3 regions of the Paenibacillus lentus genome follow, and region 3 is predicted to be linked to each of the others. Evidence: riboswitches for the same ligand, from Rfam matches in the RefSeq annotation. Region 3 holds a riboswitch; each other region holds the start of a gene.
What was found. A riboswitch is a leader RNA that binds a small molecule or an ion and turns the genes downstream of it on or off. The one in region 3 is predicted to bind thiamine pyrophosphate.
Positions count from the first base shown of each region.

Region 1: linked by a shared signal. The riboswitch ahead of EIM92_RS21165 (ECF transporter S component) and the one ahead of EIM92_RS10200 (YkoF family thiamine/hydroxymethylpyrimidine-binding protein) in region 3 are both predicted to bind thiamine pyrophosphate.
Region 2: linked by a shared signal. The riboswitch ahead of tenA (thiaminase II) and the one ahead of EIM92_RS10200 (YkoF family thiamine/hydroxymethylpyrimidine-binding protein) in region 3 are both predicted to bind thiamine pyrophosphate.

Region 1 covers NZ_CP034248.1:4,651,940-4,658,524, forward strand. Annotated here, with positions in the region: gene EIM92_RS21160 (ABC transporter ATP-binding protein) at 1-1,112, opposite strand, end outside; gene EIM92_RS21165 (ECF transporter S component) at 1,116-1,721, opposite strand; TPP riboswitch at 1,829-1,939, opposite strand; gene asd (archaetidylserine decarboxylase) at 2,094-2,918, shown strand; partial or broken gene EIM92_RS21175 (IS1182 family transposase) at 3,327-4,621, opposite strand; gene EIM92_RS21180 (hypothetical protein) at 4,906-5,205, opposite strand; gene EIM92_RS21185 (hypothetical protein) at 5,423-5,659, opposite strand; gene EIM92_RS21190 (hypothetical protein) at 5,758-5,970, opposite strand; gene EIM92_RS21195 (glycosyl hydrolase 53 family protein) at 6,310-6,585, opposite strand, start outside.
Region 2 covers NZ_CP034248.1:4,814,313-4,820,897, forward strand. Annotated here, with positions in the region: gene thiM (hydroxyethylthiazole kinase) at 1-604, opposite strand, end outside; gene tenA (thiaminase II) at 660-1,349, opposite strand; TPP riboswitch at 1,542-1,645, opposite strand; gene EIM92_RS21810 (Rho termination factor N-terminal domain-containing protein) at 1,724-2,896, opposite strand; gene EIM92_RS21815 (DUF2339 domain-containing protein) at 3,300-5,342, shown strand; gene EIM92_RS21820 (hypothetical protein) at 5,523-6,068, shown strand.
Region 3 covers NZ_CP034248.1:2,277,539-2,284,123, reverse strand. Annotated here, with positions in the region: gene EIM92_RS10220 (rod shape-determining protein) at 1-332, opposite strand, end outside; gene radC (RadC family protein) at 372-1,061, opposite strand; gene EIM92_RS10210 (Maf family protein) at 1,215-1,826, opposite strand; gene EIM92_RS10205 (SPOR domain-containing protein) at 2,008-3,090, opposite strand; TPP riboswitch at 3,228-3,342, shown strand; gene EIM92_RS10200 (YkoF family thiamine/hydroxymethylpyrimidine-binding protein) at 3,473-4,114, shown strand; gene EIM92_RS10195 (ECF transporter S component) at 4,117-4,716, shown strand; gene EIM92_RS10190 (ABC transporter ATP-binding protein) at 4,611-6,533, shown strand; gene EIM92_RS10185 (energy-coupling factor transporter transmembrane component T family protein) at 6,530-6,585, shown strand, end outside.

The DNA of each region.
Region 1 (6,585 bases), 2.4 Mb from region 3:
TGTTTCACCTGCTTTTGCCGCTTCTTCCATCGCACCCTCCATTTCCGCACGTGCTCATCACGATCCAATGGCTGTCCCTGCAGCAAATAGCTTCCCTCCGAGCTAAGCAAGCCCATCAAGCTTAATAGCAAAGAGCTTTTTCCCGCGCCATTCGGCCCGGTAATAGCAATGAAATCTCCTGGTGCAATGGATGCATGCTCTACATCAATTACCGATTTCCCATGTCTCAGCCCTCGGAATTGAGACAACTCCAGCAGTGCTTCTGCCTGTACGGTCAACGGCGGTTTGGGCAGAACCGGCTCAAGGAGCGCTTCTCCTTCCGGTGAAGTGAAGAAGTGCTCCCAGACGCCAGGATACCAAATTCCGAATTCCTTCAACTCGGATTGGTACATGCTGAACACCTCTTGAGGCGCTCCTTCGCCAAGCATTTGTCCTTCCGGGCCAAAGAGAATGACTCGGTCTACAAAGTCAGCGATTTCCTCAATCCGGTGCTCTACAATAATAAGCGTTCGATCTGGCGAAATTTTCTTCACCGTATCCCATATCTGCTCACGGCCTTCCGGATCAAGCAGCGCAGAGGGCTCATCAAGGAACAGCACCTGCGGATTTGAGAGCAAGACAGAGGCCAGGGCCAGCCTCTGCTTCATCCCCTGGGATAAGGAATCTATCTGCACATGCAGCTCCGGCAGTTGAAGTCCGACCGCTCGAAGCACCTCATCCATTCTCCCTCGCATTTCGCTCCGGGGAACCGCCAAATTTTCCAGTACAAAGGCCAACTCCTCATCCACATAGGGCATGCAAAATTGAGTATCTGGATCCTGGAATACAAATCCCCAAGACGCAGGCGGATACTGATCCTTACAGCGCATGGGCACCTCAACGAGTGAAGGGATAATGCCCGATAGCACCTGTAACAACGTTGATTTTCCGCTCCCGCTCGGCCCCAGCAGTAACACCTTCTCGCCCTGTCGAACATGGATAGTAAGATCTTTAAAGACAAAACGATCTTCGCCTGGAAACTTAAGCCTAAGCTCGGTTACGCCCGCAGCTATGTCCGCAGCCTGGTTATGCCGATCGCTTACTGCGGCCCCTGATGTCAGTCTAGGCACCATTGCTTAATCGTCCAGTGCAGCGTAGTCTTTATCTTCGACAGGCCGTAGAAGATTCGTTACCCCTGTTGCTTCTACCGCTTTAACGATGGCATACGCCAAGTATCCGCAAATGAGAGCCGAACTGACAGCGCGCATGCCGTATTTGGCGAATAACAACCAGGTTTGATAGTCCTGGATGTAGCCGTAATAAATATCGGGAATCAGGGAACCTACCGCTGCGCCTATCCCGGCCAAAGCCGCCACGGATGCCGAATAGTTCTTGTAACGGAATGCTGCGAAAACAAGTTCAGCTCCGAGACCTTGAAGCACGCTGTACATGACAAGTTGTATCCCCCACTCGCTGCCGAACAATATCGATACATGCGCTGCGGCAATTTCGGCGATTAACGCTACACCAGGCTTACGAATCAGCAAAAACACAAGCGTAGAAGCCATAAACCACATTCCATAGACAAGCTCATCCGCCTGCGGAAAAAACGAAAACAAATTATAAACCGCACTCCAGAAGTAATAAACGACTCCCAGAACAATCGACACTAGGATTGTTACGAGCAAATCGCTCAGCTTCAATCCCCGGCCACCTCTTTTTTGGACTGCTCCCTGTACCACATACATCTCTCCTTCTTCTTAACTTCCTCATAGAATAGTATGGCTAAAAAACAAAAAAACCGACTGGATATGCTCAGGCGGCTGTTTATAGTTCATAGGCACGAAAAAACCTTGAACGACGAATTATCTACGCTGGCATTATCCAGATCAGATTAACGGTCAGCAGCGGATTAGCTGCAATCTCAGCCTGATTCTCTCAAGCTCCCGTATCCCTATTCGATTGACTTAACCATACAACAATAGCTGCCATACTAGCAAGTATAAATTAATTATTACAGCTTCGTTGTTGATTTAGTTTATATTATATGTCAATATAATCGAAAATGGAAAACGATAGCATACTTGTTCAGCAAAGTACTAGGGGGAACCAATTTGACCGCAAAATGGATGAAATGGATGACAGAGCTTACATCCCGAAAATGGATTTCCCGGCTCATGGGTCGGTTTTCTCATTCAGGAGTAAGCCGGCTCCTAATACCTACCTTCGCTAAGTCTTACGGGATTCCGCTGGATGAGGCCGAGAAGGACATTAAAGAATACAGGACGCTGAACGAATTTTTCACCCGCAAGCTAAAACCAAATATGCGTCCGATCCATCCCCTTCCGGAAGGATTAATCAGTCCTGTCGATGCATTAATTACGGCAATGGGAGACATTCAATCGGGAACGATCCTTAATGTGAAAGGCCAGGATTACTCATTGCAAGAGCTGCTCAATTACTCTCCTCGCACTGAAACATATAATCATGGTTATTTCTTCGTACTATATCTTAGCCCGACCGACTATCACCGCATTCACGCCCCCGTAACGGGACGCAAGCTGGAGAGCGAGCATATCCGGGGTAAAGTCTACCCCGTGAATGACTTTGGAATGAGACATATGCGAACGGTACTCAGCCGAAACGAGCGGCTCATCACTTATATTTCGCATAGCCTCGGTGAAGTTGCGGTTGTTAAAGTGGGCGCTATGAATGTAAGCAGCATTAAATATACAGATGCTGAAGCTACACAATGGAATCGTGGGGATGACTTAGCTTATTTCGAATTTGGCTCGACCGTCGTCCTGCTCATCGAAAACGGCACCTTTGAGCCGCTTCCTGAGCTTGATGTCGGCAGTAAAGTTAAAATGGGCGAGCCACTGGGAAGATTTTGCCCTGCAAAAAAAACTAAACGTGGCATCCAGCCTCCACTTGAATAACGATAAAGATATAGCAGGCCGTTCCTAACTCCGGGATGGCCTGCTCACTTTTATGACCTAAATTTAGGCTGTACTTTAATTTAGGCTACCTTTAATTCAGGCTACGCTTTATCCAGGCTAGCGATCTGTAAATTGCTCAGTCACAGATAGTTGACTAAATTTGGACTAGGCTTTTATTTTGGACTATACTTTAATTTAGGCTACGCTTTAATTTGGACTACGCTATTATTCAGGCTACGCTTTCATATTTTTAGACAACCTGCGTTGATCGCTTTCAAAATATCTAAATGTATTTCATCAGACTGTTGAAGTAATTGATTTTCTATGCAAGAAAACATACTTTCCACGGAAATCCAGAATCGAAAGGATTAAAATATAAGGTGAGTTCCCGTTTGTACGAGAAAAAAGCTTGGCTAGGTGCCTTGCTATTTTCTTAATGTTCTGCACTATGGCAGTCATCAGTGCTTGTTCCTGCACTTTTTCCCGGCCACGCAAACGGGAAATGCGAAGCCCATGGAGCACTTTGGCATCCGCGAAGCTTCGCTCAACTGTTTTACAACGGAGCTTATACAAGATCTGTCCTGAAGAGCTACGGTAATTCGCTTCTACTCGCTCTTTAAACCCTTCCCAAACATGCCGCTGAATTTTACGTTTACGATTTTTGCTTGATGTACAGCTATCCAATAATGGGCATTGGCCACATAAGTCAGGGTTGGACATATATTCTTTGTATCCATTGCGATTGGTTGTGTGGTAAGTCAGCTTAGATCCATTGGGACATATATAAGCGTCTTGTTGCGGGTCATAGGAAAACTCTTCTTTGGGTATAGTCCCCTCTGCTGTAGGGGCATTACGAGTAGCGATGACACTGAAAATACCCATCTCGCTTGTTTTTTTGCATATGTAGGGCGTCATATATCCTGAATCCAAAGCAACAGCTTCTAACGTATTGTGAAAGTCAAATGTATCGATCTGTCTTTGAAGTCTTTCTATATAAACGGTTGAGTCATTCACATTTCCAGGGGTAACATGGACATCCGTAATGAGATTGAATTTGTGATCGACTGTACGATGATCCAAATAATAAAACCCTTCGGGTTTACCTTTACGCTTCATAAAGCCACTTTCTGGATCGGTGTTACTCACTCGCAGTTTTTTTTCAATCGTTTCGTTTTCACGGGCGGCAGCGGCTTTTTTCCATGACGCTCTCGTTCTTGATTAACAGCTGTCTCCAATTCTTTTAAATATTCAAGGGGCGTTTCCGTCACAACTTGCATCGATGAACGATTTTTATTCGCGTTAGCTTGGATGTGCGTTGAATCAGTAATGAGAACACGTCCCCCTACCATGTTATGACGGATGGCCAAACGGACTACTTCGTCAAAAATGTCTTGAAAAATGGTAGATCCTTTGAATCGCACATTACGGTTGTAACTAATCGTCGAGTGATCCGGCACAGGATCCGTTAAGCCTAGACCGAGGAACCAGCGGTAGGCTACGTCCGTTTTAATTTCTTGCTCTAATTGCCTTTCGGAGTGAATGCCATACAAATAACCAATCAGCATCATTTTGAAAAGGCGAATCGGGTGAATTGGAGGCCTCCCTAATGTGCCGTGATAGTAGGGGCGAGTCATCTCCGTAATAAATGAAAAATCTACGTTTTCATCAATGATTCGTAGTAAATGATCTTTTGGTACAAGCATATCTATACTAACCAATTCAATTTGATTTCTATCTTGTTGAATGTTAGGCAATTCGCACACCACACTTTCAATATATTACCTATATTATACCAAATTAACGCGGTAATGTGATCTAGATAGGGGCTTTTTCAACAGTCTGATGAAATACAGCTAGTATTCAAATTCAAAATTAAAATTAAACTGGACTAGTTGGATAGAGCCCCTTGCTCTTCTAATGGAAACTCTTCTTCTAGCCAACCTTTCTTCTACTGCATACTCTAATGCGCACTTTTTAATGCACGCCTCTAATCCACACTACTCCCTACGATCATGCCGATTTCGGATTGGAGTGTGACCTCTCCTCCGCCTCCATTAATTTTACTAGTTCCTTCCGAAGCGCCGACAATTCCCCCTACCTCACTCTTCGTGACAAACCTACATTGTATAGCATCGTCCAAGTTCAATTCGATATTGCCAACCTCGGTCTTAACGTTGAGCAAGCTTTCCTTGTTCATATTCGCAATATGTACGGAAACGTTGCCTGTCGTCGTTTGTTCGATGATTTCTCTGTCATATGCACATTTTTCATCTGAATTGATCCACATCTCCGCTGATATTAGAGCTCCCTTTAATTTCGTATAGCTCTACGATACCGACTTCATTATGAAAATCGTAGGTGTCCATGAGTAGGTGTCCATGAGTAGGTGTCCATGAGTAGGTGTCCATGAGTAGGTGTCCATCGACGCCGGCACTGTAATAACATCATCGATCATGAAATGAGAAATTCCGTAATTCTTCCCGGCCCAAGTCCATAAGCTTGTGTCATTCTCTCCCTTTGCATGCATTGCTAATCAATTGATTCTCATTTTCGCCCACAGATACCTCTGCTTGATCCAAAATGTGCTGACTTTTCTCCAGATTGACCGACTTACTAAACCAAACCGTTGTGTTGATTCGTATTTCATCCCCGTCATAGGCAGTGATTTTAATATTTCCTCCCGAATGATCGAGGCTAAGCTTCGTCAGCTTGCTCACTTGCATCACTTGCATCACTTGCAAATGGGTGAAATTTCCCGGGGCATCCCTGCCTCCTTACTTCTTTCTCCAGTCTTCAGCCGTCTGAATTAGCGATTGCTCTAGCGAATCAGCCGTTCCGTTTAGCCAATTACCTCATCGGACTTATCCCTAAAACCAGCACAACCAGCCAGTACAATCAAAGATACCGCCGCAGCAGTCACGGTTATGAAGTTCATCCGCCTTCCGTATCCACTTCTGCTTCCACTTCTGCTTCCACTTTTGCGCCCATTTCTACGTCCACTTCTGCTCCCACTCCTGCTGTAGCTTGAATTTATAATCCCATTTTTATTCATGCTCTGCCTCCTGTGTATTCGTTCCGCATGAAATTAAAGTATGTGCCATCCCATCATTTATGTAAGTACCAACGAAAGTTTCCTTCTATTGCTTTCTTTCTATATATTTTCCTACTATTGTTTTCCTTCTATTGCGTTCCTTCTAAAGTTTCTTTCTAATGTTCTCCTTCGTTCTCCTTCGTTCTCCTTCTATTCTAGTTAATTATTTATGCAGCTCCACAGGCTGGAGACTAGAAAGATCTTGGACTGAGCCTAGGTGGATTATACCTCTTATGATAAAAAATAAGGGCCTGACATCCTAATCGATGCCAGCCCCTTCGTAATACGTGATCCGCCTGATCACTTAGATAACAATTGATAAACAATTTGTGCTGCTTCAGCACGAGTCAAAGGAGCTTTAGGAGCATACTCCCCCTGTCCTCTTCCATGAATCAATCCTAGAGAAGAAGCCGACTCTACATCCTTTGCGGCCCAATCCGCGATTTGAGCTGCATCTGCATAGCTGTGCGAAGCCTCCTGTGCAGTCAACGATTTACCTAGAAAGGCGTAAGCCTTCATCACCATAACCGCCATCTCTTGCCTAGTTACCGGAGCGTTCGGATCAAATGTTTGATC
Region 2 (6,585 bases), 2.5 Mb from region 3:
GCAAGCAGCCAGCCCCCGTCACCTGAGTAAGCAGCGCGTCTCCCCCGCTGATTATCCGGCATCGGCTGCCATCCGTAATGACATCTTCCTTTCCGGTAATGGCGACGACCGCATTCAGCTTGCGGGCTGCCCGCAGTCCAAGCTGGACGTTCTCATTGTCAGCCCCGGCTCCCGCATCAACACCTTTGATCTCACGCACCTCGCCGATGAGATTGGCAATCTCCGCCGCATTCCCCCGCACCAGCGATACCTTCACCTCGCGGAGAATTCGCAGTGCAGACTCTGTGCGGAACTGCGTCGCTCCCACGCCAACCGGGTCCAGCAGCACAGGTACGCCATGCTCGTTCGCAGATAAGCCAGCCATGATCATCGACTCTACATGCGCAGTCGATAAGGTGCCAATATTAAGCACAAGTGCCCCGGCAATTCTGGCCATATCCGCGACTTCTTCCGGAGCGTAGGCCATAACGGGTGACGCGCCCAACGCGTACAGCCCGTTCGCGGTAAAATTGGTAACGACAACATTCGTTATATTATGAATAAGCGGTTTAACTCTTTGCACCTTCGTAATAAGAGCAGTAATATCATGTTCGACCATACTCATTATGAACCTGCCTCACTTTTTATATTAATTATAGAAAAAGAATCGATAAGTCAGATTACAGCGTATATCCCACAGACTGCATCGGAGCTGGCCAATTCTGCACATTATAAGCCATATCCCAGAACATGTATTCTAGCTGACAGCTAAGCAAGTAATGTTCTGTCATCTTGCGGCGCTCAAGCTCAGTCGTGATTTCCGCCCACTTGTCCAGACGCTCGCAGAACTTGGCCGTCGTATTCGTTCGCGTCGCATAGAAATGGATCCACTCATAGAATGGATGAGCTTCAGTCGGCTGTACTTCTTTCATTAGCTTCTCGCCAATCTCCAAGTAAGTCCACGGACACGGCAGCAGCACCGCCATAATTTCCGCTAGACTCCCTTCATGCGCAACGGTCAGCATATGACGGATATAATGATGTGCCCCCGGAGCCAGCGCAAAGCCCTGCATTTCTTCATAAGTAACCCCGGCAACCGCACAGAAGTTATTATGTGGGTGGACTTCACTGTTCAGAATAAAGGAAATTTGCTGGTTGAACATTTCAATCTCAGCCCGATCCGAACTTTTGGATATAGCTATACCATAAATCCGCATAAACGCCGTAAGATACTCATGATCCTGTTTGACATAATGAATTAACTGCTCCTTCTGTAAATCGCCGTTAGCGATTCCTTTTACAAAAGGGTGTTCAAAAATAGCCTGAAAAATACCATCCGCCTTCTGACGGAGCTCCTGCGTAAAGCTCATCGTTCTCCACCTCCGAAAATAATGTGAACATGATCAGGAAGCCATTAGGGATGACCCAGGAAAAAGTATCTGCCAGGCAAGCTTAACTCGTTTGCCAAACAGGAAACAAATACCAAAAAAGCCGCTCCATATATGGAGCGGCTTCATCAACGTCACCTTAACACAGATAACAGAATAAATAAGTGTCAGGCATGGAATCCGACTCCACTTTCCTACGCTAGTACGAACTAGATCAGGTTCAAAGGGTCCAAGATAAGATCTTGTCTCAGCCGCTAACAGCTCCCCTAGTGGACTTCCTATTCATTTTCACTACTAACTGTATCTGTCTTTGCAAGAGTTGTCAAATTATTGATATTTCAATTGCAATCATAAGATTATTTGCCGCAGCATCTTTTATACTTGAACCCGCTGCCGCATGGGCATGGCTCGTTACGGCCAATTTTGGTGACGGACACCTGACTTTTATTCAAGGGGCTTAGCTGACGATGCGCTGCTCTCAACTCCACATTGCCGGCAATTTGACTCATTTCGAATGGAGTATGACCTCTGTGAATCCACTGTCTTGTATGGTTATAGACATCGTTCATGAGAGCGACCACAATGTCCGCTTGCTCCATACTCTGGAACGTTAGCTCTCTTCTCTCAAACTCACGAATCAGGTCTCCCGATGTCGCTTGCATTGTGCAGGCTAGCTGAATATCGTCGATGAGATGGTCGACCATTTCTGCATCACGGGAAATTTCCTTCATTACATACGCCCTCAGCTTCGTCAACTGCGGCGTCATCTCAAAATAATCTTCGTCAGCATATTTTAGCAGTTCTTCCCGCTTCGGAATGAAGAGCGGCTTGTCTTTAATTTGCAGCAGTAGTGCCTTAAGCTCCTCTTGCGATTCCTCCAGGGTTAAATATCCGTCAACGATGTAGCCGCTCTCCAACGTATAAGCCTGTTCTCTGCTCGTTAAGTCTGCGAACATCCTTAAGAACCGCTTTTGATCGAGCTGCTCGCTGTTCTGCGCATTATAAATTTCAATGAACTTCTCCGGCTCAATGGCTCCGTATAAGTGCGTCGTTGCTAATATATACTCATGAACGAGCTCTACACCTGCTCGTTGGTGATGATATTTCTCGTGATCCAGCTTAAAGTAAGCTTCTTTAATCTCATCCGGCATGACGATGTAAAGCTGACCTTCGCTGAAGTAAGTAAATACGAGCCCACGGTTCATTAAATACCAGTAGTGCCCAATTGAAATAAAATTGTTCTGCAGAACAGGTTGACGAAGAAGCGATTCGAACAATTGCCACTCCAGACTACTAGTAATCAGCAGAGCGGATTGCAGATGCTCTACATCGGTCATGTGGGCTGTCAGCGCCTCTATTAGCTCCTGCTTTTTCATCTTGGAACGTCCAGGCAAATTGCAGGCGGAAGCAAGCGAAGACAAACGAACCTTTGTCAGGTCTTGAAGAATGTCATGCAGGCTTGTCGTCACATCCCCAATAATCGCATGCTGGATATTCATTTGTTCAAGCATTTCATTGTAATCTTCCAAGTTCAGTTCTCCTCTTTCAGTTCCTTGTTTCCTTTGTACTCCCTTTGCGTCGGATCAACATAGCACTACCGGATAACGCCCTATTTAGGGCTCAACTATACATATTACCACACAATTGGTGTCTAGAAGAGGGGTTGTCCTTAATTTTCACAAAATAAATACGAGTAAGCATTCACTCCATTACACTCAATGGCAATTTTGTGACATTTCCCAATCTTCAATTCAGCACCTTTTTCTAACTTCTCCGTTCGGATTATATTTACTAAAGGTAATTTATAGAAGGCAAGCACTCACCTTCCAATTTATGGACTTGAACGTTATGCAACCATTCGGTATCGTCAATTTATCAAACCTTGCTTCTAGCAGCGTATAACATTCTAAGAAAAAAAGAGGTGATTCAAACTTGGATAGAGACAAAAAGATTATTGAACTGGAGGAAGAGTTACGCAAGCTAACCCAAAAACTGCATGAACTAAAAAGTGACAATGAACTCTCTACAAAATCTTCAGATCCAGAATCAGAATCATCTGAGATGAGAAAGGCTCAACATTCTGCCCAAGCTCGCATGCAAGATGTGCAGCAACAGGGGCAGCCGCAGGGGCAGGCGTCCGACCCACCAAATTTGATCTCCCAAGACGGGCAGCACAATCAGCAACAACAGGCTAATCCATATCAAGGGATACATAGTGAGGATCAGCAGCAATTCCGGCAGCCACAAGGACAGCCGATATGGAACGCACAAGACGGGCAGCAGCATAATCAGCAACAACAGGCTGATCCATACCAAGGGATGCAGAGCGAGGCCCAGCAGCAATTCCGGCAGCCACACGGGCAGCCGATGTGGAACACGCAAGAGCAATCAATGGAAGGGCAATCCTACGTCCAGCAGCCAGGCTCCAGCCACTCTGCCTCTCATATGAGGCCGCCGTCGAAGCCAAGCTCATCCCGGGATTGGGAATATACGCTTTCACGGGTATGGCTGCCGCGCGTATTCATCGTCGTATTATTGTTTGGCGTATTGTGGTTGTTCATGGCGGCCGTAAATGCCGGATATCTAAACGAACCAGTTCGCTGCTTGTTAGGGGTTGTATTGGCCGCAGCAATGTACTGGTTTGGAGACAAGCAAGTTCGCGCGCAGCGAGAGGCTCTGGGGCAGGTCGTTCTGGGCGGAGCAAACGCGGTGCTGGTGTTAACTCTTTTTGCCGCACATATGCTCTATGACTTATTACCGCTTGGCATTGCTTTTGTTCTGTATATCATGTCCATCGCCTTCGGCGTATTTATAGCGGTTCATCATCGTTCCCAAACGTTGATTATCATTGCTATGTTATCAGGCTACCTGATCCCGTTCCTCGCTAAATCCCCGGCTGACCCGTGGATATTCATATTGTACGAGGCCGTCTTTTCAATTGCTATGATCCTGGTGTCCGCCCGCTTCAACTTTCGTGGGGCCTATATCGTTGCCATTGCGGTTCTGCATGTACCGCTCTTGATTTTGTATGTGCAAGGGTATTATCTCAAGAACAATTGGCTCTACCTGGCAACCGTACTATTACAGCATCTGGTGTTATTTGGCATTACCGTAACTCGACAGTATCGCCATAAGCTGGATCAGATGATCCTGCTCCCAATCGGTTTTTTCCTGCTTTCTCTTTGGTTGATCGAGCTTTACGGCTCTGATAGTAGCTATACGTTTACAATCGTTATTGCTCTATTATCTATTCTATATAGCATTGCAACCGTCATCAGTTACAAACAAAAACAATTGAGCGAACTATTCGCCTCTATCGCTACCTATGGCTGGGTAGTATTTATAGTCGACAGCGTAAGCAATGATTATAGGATCAGCGTACTGCTCGTGTTAGGCTTGTTGTCGTTCATCCTCGGCATCAAGCTAAGAAGCTTAATACAACAAATTGTCGGCATTACCTTATATTTGTTCAGTGCTTTTCTAACTTTATTCAGCTTAATCCCTGCGTTTTTTTCCACAGAGACACTGGCCTGGATCTTACTGTTAATCAGCTTTCCGATTCCTTATTTTATTGCAAAAAAACAGCAAGAACCCAAGTGGGTGCTTTCTCTCTGGGACGTCTTTAACTGGGCTGAAGCCGTGCTCGGCCTCATTTTCCTGACGCAAATCGCCCATGTCATAACCAAATCATTAAGCAGTGATATTTATCATCTGAGCTTATCTGGAGCATGGATCCTGTACGCAGCCGGTTTAATCCTATTCGGACTCGTCACGAACAGATCTCGCGTTAGACTCGCAGGAGTTATCTTCCTATTCGTCATCCTGCTGAAAGTTATTATTATTGACCTGCCTTGGGTGTCTATTGGCGTACGGGCCATCTTGTTCATCTCTCTAGGCTTGGCAGGCATATTTACTTCAAGAATACTCTATCAGAAAAAACAAGTCGAAGATCAGCCGATGCCCCCGGATGCCTAACCCTATAGGCGAACCCAATAACATCTGTGGCCGCGGAGCATCATCAGCTTGTTGATAACTAGGAACCGTCTTACCGACGGTTTCTTTTTTTCGTTAGACCTGCCCCCGCAGGTAACTTTCTTATTAGATTATGATATAATCACGGCACAATGAAAATATGCGTAACTTGGGAGGCTGTACATGCTCACGTTCCAACAAAAACTTCATGTCTTTGAATCGTTCCCTCAGCTCGAGCGCAGGGATGTATCACTTGGACGCGTTAATTTCCACTATGAGGACAGCATTCATGACAAAAAAACGGTCGGTTATCATTTGCATCCAAATGGCAATGGTTTTGTTTATGTCGGGCTAATGGATCGCTCTGACGTGAACGCGAAAGGCTATGTTAATATTCGCAATTTTTCTGAAGCCCGGCTTCGCGAAATCATTCAGCAGTCCATGGACTCCTTATCGTCTCCCAACACGATCTTGGCGGCCCCCTCTGTATCAGCGCTTAGCAACGCCGAAACCGTCCGCAGAGAGTCGCCCGCCTCAGCATCTACAGTCACTGTAACGCCCAGCAAGACTGGTGAAGAGCTCTGGCATGACTCGAATGGTGATTCTCTGCTGTTGAAGCTGGAAGAAGAGGACTTATGGTACATATATGCTGGCTCCAGTATTGAAATGGTTTTTGAAACTCGTGAGGAGGCGGAGGATTATTTGCGTGAAGAAGGCTTTGTCCCTTAATCCGGATGTCTTCCTCGCCAGACTACATGATTGATTTTCCACAATTATAAAAAAACTCAAACACAGTCCTGATCTTACTGTATCGGTACTGTGTTTTTTGTGCTAAATAATTATTTGTCAATAATAATATAAATAATGTTTGATTTCTGACACATAATGTTCGATAATATGTAATATATAAGACACAATTTGTTCACAAGTCATGATTTCAGCAAAGATAAGGAGCTGATACACATGGAAAAACCAAAAACAGAGTATAAAAATGAAAGTAACGTCTTTGCTTGTTTTATCGCGTTAGGTACATTTTACACTCTTTTCTATACTACATTTACGATCCTTGCCATTCACGGGTAATCAGTCAATGCGGCGCTCCCTTCTTAAGGAGAGGCGCCATTTTTTTTTGCATCATTACTTGCCTACACTAAACACTCTCAATTCCTTTCTAAATTCGCCACACGTCTACCTAGGTTAGCACAAAAAAGACGCCGAACCCTGAGGTTCAGCGTTGGCAGTTATC
Region 3 (6,585 bases):
ATGCCGGACGGTACGCATACCATCACATTTGGATGACGTTGGAACAAGGAACGCTGCTTCTGAGCCTGGCGAATAAAATATTTAATCATCGTCGCAGTCGTGTCGAAGTCCGCAATAACTCCGTCCTTCATCGGCCGGATGGCCCGGATATTCCCCGGCGTTCTCCCGATCATTTTCTTTGCCGATTCTCCAACCGCTACAATGCTCTTATTATCTGTATTCATCGCTACTACCGACGGTTCTCTCACTATAATTCCTTTACCGCGAATATAAACGAGCGTATTTGCCGTACCCAAATCAATCCCTAAGTCTTTCGTGAAACCACCTAACATGCTGTAATCTTCCTTTCCTTCTGTATCTGGTCTATTATATTACATCAAGCCTTGCTCCTTCAAACTTATAAATTCCCCGTCCCCAATGACGATATGATCCAGCACATCGATTCCAACAATTTCTCCCGCTTCGCATAGACGCTCGGTCATCCGAATATCTTCTGGACTTGGCGTCGGATCTCCGCTTGGATGATTATGAGCACATACGACAGAGGCACTGCTGCATTTAATCGCTGCGCGAAACACCTCCCGCGGATGGACGATTGAGGAATTCAAGCTTCCGATGGAAAGCGTCTCCTGAGCAATGATATGATTTTTCGTATTCAAAAATAAACAGACAAAATGTTCCTTCTGCAAATAACGCAGCTGTTCCATGAGAATATCCGCCGCATCGCGGGGGCTGCGAATCACTTGAGCTTCCGGTAGTCGCGCTTTGGCAAGCCGCTGGCCTAGCTCAATTCCCGCCTTAAGCTGCAAAGCTTTGGCTGGGCCGATGCCTCTCAGCTTCACCAACTCGTCCAAACTAATGTCTACAAGGTTGCGTATTCCACCTATACTGCTCAGTACGCGGTGGGCCAAATGAACAGCCGATTCATCCCGGGTACCTGTACGAAAAAGAATAGCTAACAGTTCAGCATGACTGAGCGAGCCCGCTCCATATTGCATCATGCGTTCTCTGGGTCTTTCCTCACTAGGCAAATCACGCAGTAAGTATTGTGGCAAGTCCATACATATCCCTCGCTTCCGAATGATTAGGCTTCGTCCAGCTAGCTTGCTGGCAGCAAAACTCATTACGGAAGGATATGCTTTATCTCTTCCTCTTCCTTTACAACGTAAATATGAAATTATTTGTTACAGCCTTTTTCGATTTGATCCGGTCGCTCATTTCAATACACGGATTCCAAAACGACCAAGCATCTCACTAGCCAATGACAGCGGCAATCCTACAACGCTGAAGTAACAGCCTTCGATACTTGTGACAAAAATTGCCCCGAGTCCTTGTATCGCATAAGCACCCGCTTTATCTAAGCCTTCTCCAGTCTTGGCATATGCGATAATCTCTTCTTCTGTCAGAGCTTTCATCGTAACTAAAGTAGAACGATATTCGACTTCCGATCTTCCAGTAGCTACATCAATACAAGCTACGGCAGTATAAACATGGTGGCTTCGTCCCTGCAAAGAGCGAAGCATCAAAGCTGCTTCTTCCTCATCCTTGGGCTTGCCGAGCACTTGTCCGTCCAGGACTACAATCGTATCACTCCCCATAATAACCGCTTGGGGTGATGCCGATTCAAGCGTGGCAAGAACTGCCTTTGCTTTACGCAGCGCTAGCTCCATGACGATTTGCTCCGGCGTCCAATGATCCGGCGTCGTTTCATCGGCATCGCTCGGCATAACCTCAAACGGAATATGTAGAGTAGCCAGCAGTTCCCGTCTGCGCGGTGAAGTCGAGGCCAGTACGACATGTCGTGTTGATGAAGCTGCAAATTCCAAGGTTCAGATTCTCCTTTATCCGTCTTTCGCAGGGCAAGCTCTGCGAGCTTGTAACCTCGCCATTTTTTGACACTTTGGCACTTCATTATTATAAGGTTAATTGATCGGCAATACAAACATAAAAAAGGCGAGGGAACTATTTCCAGCTTTCCCTGCCTTATCAAAATTTCTTAAAAGCTTATTAAACTCCTATTAATTTTTGTTCAGCCAAAATAAATCGCATCACCTCATTTTGTACTTCCCAAAGCATTGTTTGCTCACCCTTTTCATTAAATTCCTCCATGGCCTCAACCGCGCTGTTCATCGCTTTCTCCATTTCCTTCGCCTCGCCATCTATGGCAGCCGACAGCTTGCCCCGAATAGCGGCAGCGCTTTTAGTCCAAAGCTGATGACTCTCACGTAGCCGCTCCATCTCCTCTTGACTCTGCCGTGAGGGAGAGGCTTCTCCCAATAAAGCTGCCGAGGAAGAGCTTAGCATATATACAAGATCCGCGCTCTGCGCCAAATATTGCTGAAGGAGGGCAGCTTCTCCATTATATTCAACCGTGGCTGATTCAGGCAGAGATATCTCGTGCAAAATAAGGTGAACTCCCCCTGTCTTCAGTCGATTGCTTAACAACTTAGCTTCCTCGCGGTCAGGAGAGACACCGGCGTATACCCGTTTCTCATCCACTGTATCCCGCGCTGCAGCGATACCTGAGTCACGCAATTGCTGCTGAGCCAGCTCCACCCCTTCCGCCGTGCTGAATACGCCGTATTGAAGGAAATGATAGCTTTGCGATGGCAATACGACTTGAACGAGCGGGGCCTGCTTCTCGGTGATAACACTGCCTAGCACGGGAATGTCTGCCGCTTCCCCCGCAGCCTTCTGCGTCGGAACACCTATTCCCGGTATAGGTACCGTTATTTCTTGATTGAACATCGACAGAACGACAAATCCAAAGAGCGCCCCCGTCACAATAGCCCCGGTTAATGAGCCTGCAACCTTCCACCAGGAGGTTCTCGTTCTCCGAACATAATAATCCCCGTCACCCGGTTCTCCTTGATCGGGAAATACCGCAATCCCTGTTGCTGCACGATCGGTTAATGGATCCCCCCAATAATCTACCGTCTCCACCGCCCGATAGTTTGCGGAGAGATGATTAGGTTTTTCGCTTGAGATATTTGATACCTCTTGACTAGATCTAGCTGGAAATGAGTCATCATTTTTCTGGGTCTCCCGGCCTTGTTCATCGAACCGGAATGTCATCTTCGCCTTGTTCACGATCCGCACGCTCCTTGTCCTCTCTTCTAACGATACAATATGAATTTTCACGAGAATATAGACCAGTTCATTCAAACAAGGACTTTACAATTCAAAGGAACTCTGTATAATGGGAACCATTGAAAACCGCATAACGAATCAAGCACTAGGGGTGCCTTTATTGGCTGAGAGATCGTTCCTGATCAAGGATACGGTTAACCCTTTTCACCCGATCTAGATCATACTAGCGTGGGGAAGTGCGGGGAAACGATGGATGGCGTTGCACCCTATCTTTATTATGTTAAAGCGGGCTAGCCAATATCGATACAACTGCACTCTTCGGGTGCGGTTTTTTTGTCGTTGTCGACATTTATTAATTTATCAAAGGGGAGGAACATGCTTCATGATCACAAGCAATTCATTCAACGAACAAAATAAACCCGCAGCGTGCGGCAGCAGCCGCATCGTTGGCTGCCGATTTTCTTTATTCCCCATGAGCGGCCATTTCGTGCCGATTATTCTTGGCGCTCTGGAGAATACGGACACATCCAAGGTATGGATTAAAAGCGATGACATCAGCACCTGTGTACGAGGTCGCCACGAGCATGTATTCGACGTGGTCCAATCCATATTTCTTCAAGCGGCAAAAAGCGGGGAGCACGTTGTCCTTAGTGCAACCTTTTCCGTTGGCTGCCCTGGGGACACGGAGGGCGACGTATTCATGTCCGAGGATGATGTCCGTTTAAATAAGGACACCGGATCTGCTGTAGATACCGCAGTACAATTCGCACTTTACCCTATGGGTGTGCCCCACTATATGGATGTCATCTATAATGCCGTCAAAACAGCTGAAATCGAGGGTACCTTCTCCGGTGGCATACATTACGCCAGCCGCTTAGATGGAGACGCTCATCAAGTATTCCGGTCGCTTGAGAATGCTTTTGTAGCCTCTAGCATCCAAACCTCACATCTTGTAATGACGGCGACCATTTCCTGCAACAGTCCGTCTGCCAAACCAGATCATGTACAAAATAAGGGGGAATAACGATGTCGTCCTGGAAACTCCGTGACATTATTGTTCTTAGTTCATTATCCGTTGTTTTTGCTGTCGTCTATTTAATTTTTCTGCAAATCGGCAATGTCCTTGTCGGTTTTATGGGGCCGATGGGGTACGAGGTCATTTTTGGAATATGGTTTATTGTCTCGATCATTGCCGCCTACATTTTGCGTAAGCCTGGGGCAGCTCTATTGTCAGAGACCATCGCCGGAACCATCGAGGTGCTCATTGGCAATGTGACCGGCCCAATTCTGATCCTGTCGGCCTTTATTCAAGGTCTCGGTGCGGAAGCAGCATTTGCCGTTGTCAGATACCGTTATTACAACACATCTGTATTAATTGGTGCTGGCGTTGGAGCGGCCGTATTCAGCTTTGCCTGGGGCTTCTTCCAGTCCGGCTTCGCCGCCTTATCCACAGGGCTCGTTATTTCGATGTTCATCGTGCGCGTAATTAGCGGGGCTGTTCTCGCAGGTCTGCTCGGGAAATGGATTGCCGATGCGCTGGCTCGTACCGGTGTATTGAGAAGCTTCCCGATCGGCAAAGAAGCAGCTCAAACCGCACGTCAGAAACAATCTGCGGTGAAGCTGTAATGAATACCAAAATCCCGTGCACACCCTCCGAACAGGGAGCAGGACACATGATGTACACGAATGAGGAAATGATGAATAAGCCCATTGTTCTGGAGACGAAAGACCTGTCACTAGCTTTTAGCGAGGAGGATGAGGAGATTGTATTCTCCTCTCTTTCCCTCCGCCTATATCAAGGTGAACTCATGCTGCTTCTCGGTCCCGGAGGCTGCGGCAAAAGCTCCATGGCTCTATGTTTAAACCGCGTGTACCCCTCAGCCATTGACAGCGTGGTGAACGGCAGTGTTTATTTATACGGCCAGTCTCTGGAGGAACAGGATCCCGGGACAATTGCCCAGCAGGTGGGGATCGTCTTTCAAGATGTAGACAGTCAGTTCTGTATGCTAAAGGTAGAGGAAGAGCTTACTTTTTGTCTGGAAAACATCGGATGTCCAAGGGAGCAAATTAGCGCAAAAATCGACGATGCACTACAGCTCGTTGATTTAACTGAATGGCGGGATGCACAGATTCATGCCTTATCCGGGGGAATGAAGCAGCGGCTAGCATTGGCCTGTGCCTTGGTACTAAATCCAAAAGTGCTCATTCTCGACGAGCCGACATCCAATTTGGATCCGGAAGCCTGCTGGGCCTTGTCGGCCCTTATCGACTCGATACGCCAACAACGGCAGATGAGCATTTTGCTTATCGAGCATCAATTGGATGCATGGATGCCCTATGTAGATCGCCTGGCTATAATGGGGACAAAGGGAAAATTAATTTACGAAGGCGAGCCCAGGAATTACTTCGCTAATTTTAAAGAAGAAGCACGACAATTAGGAATATGGATGCCGGGTGCCGTGCGCCTTCACGAGGAGCTGCAGACAATGCATACAGCTTCATGGCAGCCTTTAACCAGAGATGAGCTTACCTATTTTTGGCTCAATGAGCCGGACGCAATAAAGCTTAATGTTCTCGAGCAGCTAGAACAAAGGCAAGCCCGCAGGTCAATGCAGTCGAATGGCGATTCGGAGACCGTAAGCAGAGACAGCTTAATGTTACTCGACAATGTCTCTTTCGAGCGCAGCGGCGGCCGACAAATTCTTCAGCAGCTTTCGCTGACAATTCCTGCGGGACAATTCATTGCGCTGGTCGGCCCTAACGGTGCGGGCAAATCCACTTTGGCCGCTCTATTGTCAGGAATATTAGAACCTACAGCCGGTACGATCCAATTATCCGGCAAAGCCATATCGAGTTGGCCTGAACAGGAGCTGCGGAAGCGCATCGGGTTGATTTTTCAGCACCCCGAGCACCAATTCGTGACCGATACCGTCTACGACGAGCTAGCCTTCAGCTTGCGAATCCAAAAACTGCCGGAAAATGTCGTGTCCGAGCGGGTCGCCTCACTTCTCGAACAGTATCGGCTACAGCACCGCCGCGACTACAGCCCTTTTGCGCTCAGTCAGGGGCAGAAGCGCCGCTTGAGTGTGGCTGCCATGCTGTCTGAGGAACAGCAGTTGCTGTTATGCGACGAGCCAACCTTCGGCCAGGATGCATACTCTGCCTTGGAATTGATGAAATCGCTGCGCGCTCGAGTAGATCGCGGGCTTACCGTCATTATGATCACTCATGATATGGAGCTCGTTCAGCAATATGCTGATCGGGTACTTGTTCTACGCCAAGGATCCATACAATGGGACGGGCATCCAGATAATTTATGGGATTGGCCCGAGCAGCAGCTACAGGCCAATAAACTGATTCCTCCTCTCTCTGCTTATTTGAAGAATAAGCTGCGATTAACGCTCAAGGAGAAGCAGGAAACATGCAGGGAGGTGCTGATGTGAGAGCATCCGGCGCATTTAGCGAACTGTTGAATGAGATGAATCCTGCCATTAA